One region of the Serratia fonticola genome, then DNA from elsewhere that is predicted to be linked to it. Evidence: predicted binding sites of a transcription regulator. Region 1 holds the regulator's gene; each other region holds the start of a gene.
What was found. Region 1 encodes Fur, which represses iron uptake genes when iron is present. Its sites were predicted from a motif close to ATAATAATGAGAACNACTATCAA; they were not measured.

Region 1 (2,271 bases):
AAGATCTTCAGCTTTGCGCCGAACAACCTGCCGCAGAACGCCGAAACCTCGGTTGACCGTGACGGTAACCACTTCACCGCCAAGAGCGACAAACCATGGCCGGGCGCATATGGTCTTTCCGCCCAACTGTGGAGCGAAGTGGTGCGTACCGACCAGCAGATGGAATACATGATTTACCCACGTGCTGTGTCGCTGGCAGAACGTGCATGGCACCGCGCCAGCTGGGAGCAGGATTACAAAGCTGGCCGTGAGTACAAAGGTGGCGAAACCCATCAGGTCGATACCAAAACTCTGGATCAGGACTGGCTGCGCTTTGCCAACCTGATTGGCCAACGTGAGCTGGCCAAGATGGATAAAGCGGGTGTGAGCTATCGCCTGCCGGTCCCAGGTGCACGCATCATCGGTGGCAAGTTGGAGGCGAATATCGCTCTGCCGGGCCTGGGAATTGAATATTCCACCGACGGCGGCAAACAGTGGCAGCGTTATGACGATAAAGCACGCCCATCCGTAGCGGGTGACGTGCAAATCCGTGCAATCAGCCCGGATGGCAAACGCTTCAGCCGTGCCGAGCCAGTGAAAGCGTAAGTGAGAACTCCGCCCACCTACGTGTCGGTAGAGGGGCGGAGATAGTGCGAGGTGAGAGCAAACTGCAATTGTGATAATTGAGTGGATATTTTTCCCCGGCCTGTCCGGGGATTTTTTTGCCTATCATCCGGGCATAAAAAAACCGCCATTTAGGCGGTTTTCGCGTTCTGGCTGGCCAGAATCAGTTCTTGTTGTGCAGCGTTTCGTTCTCGCGGCAATCACCGGTTTCACAGTGGCCGTACAGGTACAGGCTGTGGTTGGTGAGCTTGATACCGTGTTGCTTGGCGATATCGCGCTGACGCACTTCGATGGATTCGTCGCTGAACTCGATCACTTTGCCGCAGTCCAGGCAAATCAGGTGATCGTGGTGGTGTTGCTGAGTCAGTTCGAAAACCGACTTGCCACCTTCAAAATTGTGGCGGGTCACAATACCTGCGTCGTCAAACTGGTTCAGCACGCGGTATACCGTGGCCAGACCAATTTCTTCACCCATATCTATCAGTTTTTTGTACAGATCTTCCGCACTGACGTGATGGCATGCCGGATCCTGCAAGACTTCCAGGATTTTGAGTCGCGGAAGAGTGACTTTTAAGCCAGCCTTCTTCAATGCGGAGTTGTTATCAGTCATGCGGATTCAGTCCTGTTACTATGCTAATCAAGTTGAGGCGTTCTCGCCTATGGCATCGGTTGGCACAAAGCGTTAATTGCGTCTCATTATAGAACCGGTTGCTGCAAATAGAAACCGCCGGTTGTTAACAAACATATCTTTGCACGTTTACAGGGTAATCATGCAAAGCTTTGATGGATGGGATAAACCGATATCTCAGTCTACCGTGGCGAGGTAGGAAGTTACAAACTTGTAGCTTCTATTGCTCTAATCCGTGATGCCGATAACAGAAGGGCGCGCTCTACGGCGCCCTTACTATGTGTTACCTATCCGCCGGGGCAGAGGCTTAGCCGACGATCTCGGCCAGGCTCAGCTCTTCAGTGATTTGCTTGACCCAGGCGTCTACACGTTCGTTGGTCAGCTCAGGTTGACGATCTTCGTCAATGGCCAGCCCGACAAAGTGGTCATCGTCTGCCAGACCCTTGGAGGCTTCAAAATGGTAGCCTTTGGTTGGCCAGTGGCCGACGATGGCCGCACCGCGTGGTTCAATGATGTCGCGGATGGTGCCCATCGCATCGCAGAAATATTCCGCGTAGTCTTCCTGATCGCCACAGCCAAACAGCGCCACCAGCTTGCCGTTAAAGTCGATGTCTTCCAGCGTCGGGAAGAAATCATCCCAGTCGCACTGGGCTTCGCCATAGTACCAGGTTGGGATACCGAGCAGCAGGATATCAAACGCTGCCAGATCTTCTTTGCTGCTTTTGGCGATGTCGTGGATTTCTGCCACGTCGTTGCCGAATTTTTGCTGAAGCGTCTTTTGGATCATCTTGGCAATGTTTTCGGTATTGCCAGTGTCGCTGCCAAAGAAAATGCCTACATGAGCCATAGTAAAGATAACCTTTTAATTCAAATGAATGTGTTGCGTAAACGCGGCCTGAGGCGCTGCCAAGGGCAGGCTTGCTCAGCCGTAAATGCGTATCATGCCAGAAATTTGCCCTGAGGTTTTATCGCGTTTATGCGATGCCTCTGCGGAGGTGGAACCGATCTGGCGTCATCCTTAACGCCGTGCCGCCTATGCG
Region 2 (2,271 bases), 2.6 Mb from region 1:
GCGTTGATCCAGCACCGACGTCAGCTGTTCCGCCGTCACCGGTTCATCACCGACATACAGCTGCTTGTCTGCCTTCACCGACAGGAACACCGGTTTTTCCGGACGCGGCTGCGGTTTAGCGGAAGAAGCGGGCAGATCAACACGAATATCTACCGTTGCCAGCGGCGCAGCCACCATAAAGATGATCAACAGCACCAGCATGACGTCGATAAACGGCGTCACGTTGATTTCATGCAGTTCGCCGCTGTCGTCCAGATCTTCATTTAAGCGCATCGCCATAACTCACCCCACCCGCAGTTGGTGCGCATGCTGCGAACGTTTGGCATCGGCCGAGGCCGCCAGATCCAGATCGCGGCCCAACAGCAGCAGCACCTGTGCCGCCACATCGCCCACCTGAGCACGGTGGCCGCCGATGACACGAGCAAAGATGTTGTAGATCACTACCGCCGGGATGGCCGCAACCAAACCGAGCGCGGTGGCCAGCAAGGCTTCCGCAATCCCCGGGGCAACGACCGCCAGGTTAGTGGTTTGCGAATGGGCAATGCCGATAAAGCTGTTCATGATGCCCCATACGGTGCCGAACAGGCCGACAAACGGTGAAATGGCGCCAATGGTAGCCAGGAAGCCATTGCCGCGCCCCAGTTGACGCCCATAGGCCGCTACGCGGCGTTCCAGACGGAAACCGGTACGCTCTTTAATGCCGTAGTTGTCGTTAGAGGCCGCCGACAGCTCCAGTTCGTTCTGCGCGTCTTGCAGCAGCACCGCACTGATGCTCTCTTGCGAGAAGCTTTGCGCCAATTCGGAGGCATCGTCCAGCGAACGCACGTCAGCCAGCGCCAACTGCTCACGGCGCAGACGGCGCTTGGAACGAAACAGCTCACTGCCTTTGGCAAACAGAATGGTCCAGGTGACGATAGACGCCAGCACCAGGCCAATCATCACGATTTTCACCACGATATCGGCGTGCTGATACATGCCCCAGACGGAAAGGTCCATACCACGCGTTTCTGGCGGTTGGATGGTCGGTTCAGGATTAACCGGAGTGATATTTTCCGGAGTACCCGCCACTGGGGTTACCGCTGTTGGTGTGGCCGGTGTCGTTGCCGCGGCAACGCTTTCAGCGACTGCTGGTGCAGTGGCCGGTGCCGCCTGAGCGTTGCCCGCCAACCCCACCACCAATACCAGTGAGGCGATCACACTGCGCCCCAATGCGCCCCATTGCCCACGGCCTGCGCCCTGAGCACTTTGATTTGTCATTTTGCCAGCCGTTTTCACGCTGTGCCTCCACCCATTTCAACATTTAAGGAAGAATTCAGCGTGCGATCATATCAAACCAATCAGGGATTGATAGTAGTTATCATTATTATTTGAAGAATTACGCATCGAGGAGCAAAAAATGATACAACCCCAGTCACTGTCAGGGTTTGCGCGTCGTTTGGCATAACATTGCCTACCCATAACGCTAACAAAATCATCACTCAAACTGCTGATTTATACCCCAACTGGCCACAAACGGAGTGAATATCTCACGCCATCACTGCGGGAAAACGTCTGCGGGCGCAGCATGCAGCGCCCCTACGTAAGGCCCGGTTGATGAAGAGTGGCTAGAATAAAATCACACAGTAAGGCGCGAGGTTTTACCGCGTTTTTACTTGGCCATACCCACGGTCACCTGTACTTTTTCCGAGTTTTACGGCCTTTGCCACATTTTCTATGCTCTGTTTAATGTCCGCTTAAGCTAATAGCGGTACACTATATAGTGCTCTAGGGCCTCACCACCGTGTGTGGCCTATTTTTACCGGTGAGCACGGCTATAACAGCACGGTAGCCTATAGAAAGTCAGCCCAGGCACCCCAGGATAAAGAATGGATGTATTAAGAGAGATTGTTCACGCACTGTGGACGCAAGACTTTACTGCACTTGCCGATCCCAGCGTGATTTGGGTGGTTTATGCCGTCCTTTTTACCACCTTGTTTTTGGAAAACGGTTTGTTGCCCGCTTCCTTCCTGCCCGGAGATAGCTTACTGCTGTTGGCCGGTGCCTTGATCGCCAAAGGCGTGATGAACTTTATCCCCACGCTGATTATTCTGACGGTCGCCGCCAGCCTTGGCTGTTGGCTCAGCTATCTGCAAGGGCGATGGCTTGGCCATACCTCGGTGGTGAAAGGCTGGTTGCTACAGCTACCGGCGCAATACCACCAGCGCGCGCACATGCTGTTTAACCGCCACGGCCTGGTCGCTTTACTGATTGGCCGTTTCCTGGCATTTGTAC
Region 3 (2,271 bases), 2.4 Mb from region 1:
CGTTTCTGGGCCGGATTAACGGCCTGTGGACCGCGCAGAACGTAGTGGGGGATGCGCTTGGTGCTTTGCTGCTCGGCGCGATGGGGGCATTTATGCTGCCAGCGATGAGCTCTACCAGCTTCGGTTTTGGTGCGGCGCTGCTGGCCGTGGTGCTGGCGTTTACCATGCGTGGCCTGCGCAACGTGAGCATGGGCGGGCAGAGCGATAAACTCCAACCCGCCGCTGCGACTACGGAGAAATAAACAGCTTTTCCAGACGCGTCAGCAAGTTGCTGGCGCTGTAATAATCCAGGCGGAAGGTGTCGTTCCCCAATGGGTAAACCCGCTTATTCTCCACCGCTGGCAGATGAGCCAGGAAACTGTTGCTCATCAGCCGCTGTGCATCACTTTCATCGTTGGCGAATAACAGCAGCGTTTGCCCATTCAAGCCTTCTGCCAGGTTTTCACCGCCAAGTTGTACGATATCTTTACGCGCCCCTTGGCTGGTGCTGGCGTTGAGTTTTGGTGGCAAAGTGGCCAGGGTAAAGCCCAGCTGTTGCAGCAGTTGCCCTTGAGATGAATCGGCGGTCCACAAGTTGGCGTTTTTGCCATCGCTGCGAAACACCAGTGCCGTTATGGGCTGTGGAGGCAATGTCATCTGCTGTTTCAGCGTTTTCTCACGGCGATCAAACTCGCTGACGATCTTCTCCGCTTGTGCTTCATGGCCGGTCGCTACGCCGAGGATGTTGGCCAGTTCCTGCCAGCTTTTATCGTCGTAGTTCACCACCAGCACCGGAGCGATGGCCGACAGTTGATCGTACAGGCGCACCGCAGAATCGGCCCCGGTAGCGGACATCACAATCAGGTCTGGTGCCTCACCGGCGATTGCCTCGGCGTTGGGTTCACCAATATATAACCGCTTCACTCCTCGTTTGGCCGCAATCTCTCCCCACTGGTGGAAAAAGCCCTGCCGATCCGACAGCCTATTGTTTGGGCTGGTGGCTCCGCTGGCAATCACTGGGGCGTCGATCGCCAGCAGTGTCCCGGTAACCGTCACGCTGGTGGAAACGATGCGCTGTGGGGGTTGGTTAAGGGTGATAACGCCGTGCGAGGTTTCGATACTGCGCGGCCAGGCTTTAGTCTCGGCTTGGGCAACGCTCAACGCCAGCAGGCCAAACAGCGCCAGGCTGAGCCGCAGGGGAATTGACATCGGTGAGATCCTTTTAATCCGAATGATTATCATTCATTGGTCAGAAACCACCAAGTTTAACCGTTAATGTGGGTTAGCAGAAGAGGTTACGTTTATTGACATGGTTAGTTCTGGCAGGTACTTTATCGCGGATGCAATACAAATGATAATCATTATTATATTGGTTATTGTTAATGAGACAAGAGGAAGTACCTATGGACGTAGCCGTTAAGGGCGCTGCGCAAAAGGACCTGCAACAGGGTGTAGATCTGGCACAGGCCGCCACAATATCCCCGACTTCAGGTTTCTTTTTTACCTCGCCTTTTCGCAGTCTGAGCACCCAGGGATGCTTTGCCCGCATCACCATGCCAGCGGTTGATGGCGATGACCTGCAGGGCCAATTCCAGCAGGCGATACAGCAAGCCTTTGCGCAGGCCCGCAAGGCAGGTATCAAGGATCCGCTGCTGTGTGGCGCGATCCCTTTCGATACTCGTCAACCCTCGTCACTGTTTATCCCGCAACAGACGCAATGGTTCGATCGTGAAACCCTGCTGACCAGCTTAGCGCCTGCTGTTGGACCGATCCCTGAGATTGTCCGCCAAACCGAGTTGCCAGCGCAGCCGCAGTTTATGCAGATGGTTAGCGATGCCGTACAGGCAACTAGCGGAGATCGATTGGATAAGGTGGTGCTCGCCCGCCTGTTGGACATTGAAACCAGCAAACCGGTAGACCACGCAGCGCTGATGGCGCGCATCATTGCCCAGAATCCGCACGGCTTCCATTTCCACGTGCCGCTGGCAGAGGGGACATTGGTGGGAGCCAGCCCAGAGCTGCTGCTGCGTAAATTTGGCGACCAGTTCCATTCCAACCCGCTGGCGGGTTCGGCTCGGCGCGAAAGCGATCCGCAGCGGGATCGGGCCGTCAGCGAACAGCTATTGGTTTCAGGCAAAGACCGTTATGAGCACCAGATCGTGACCGAAGGCATGCGCCAGGTCCTGGTTGGGCGTTGCAGTCATTTGCATATTCCCGCAACACCCGAACTGCTCAGTACCACCACGCTGTGGCATCTTTCGACGCCCATCGACGGTGAAGTGGCCGATCGGG

Region 2: exbB (tol-pal system-associated acyl-CoA thioesterase) is a predicted target of Fur. The motif match lies at 1,345-1,367, and genes of this name have one in related genera.
Region 3: WN53_RS26470 (isochorismate synthase) is a predicted target of Fur. The motif match lies at 1,325-1,347, and genes of this name have one in related genera.

What each region holds. Positions count from the first base shown of each region.
Region 1 covers NZ_CP011254.1:3,511,320-3,513,590, forward strand. The annotation lists gene WN53_RS15615 (beta-N-acetylhexosaminidase) at 1-585, shown strand, start outside; gene fur (ferric iron uptake transcriptional regulator) at 767-1,213, opposite strand; gene fldA (flavodoxin FldA) at 1,539-2,078, opposite strand.
Region 2 covers NZ_CP011254.1:940,139-942,409, forward strand. The annotation lists gene exbD (TonB system transport protein ExbD) at 1-279, opposite strand, end outside; gene exbB (tol-pal system-associated acyl-CoA thioesterase) at 283-1,275, opposite strand; gene WN53_RS04055 (DedA family protein) at 1,866-2,271, shown strand, end outside.
Region 3 covers NZ_CP011254.1:5,951,252-5,953,522, reverse strand. The annotation lists gene entS (enterobactin transporter EntS) at 1-242, shown strand, start outside; gene fepB (Fe2+-enterobactin ABC transporter substrate-binding protein) at 229-1,188, opposite strand; gene WN53_RS26470 (isochorismate synthase) at 1,383-2,271, shown strand, end outside.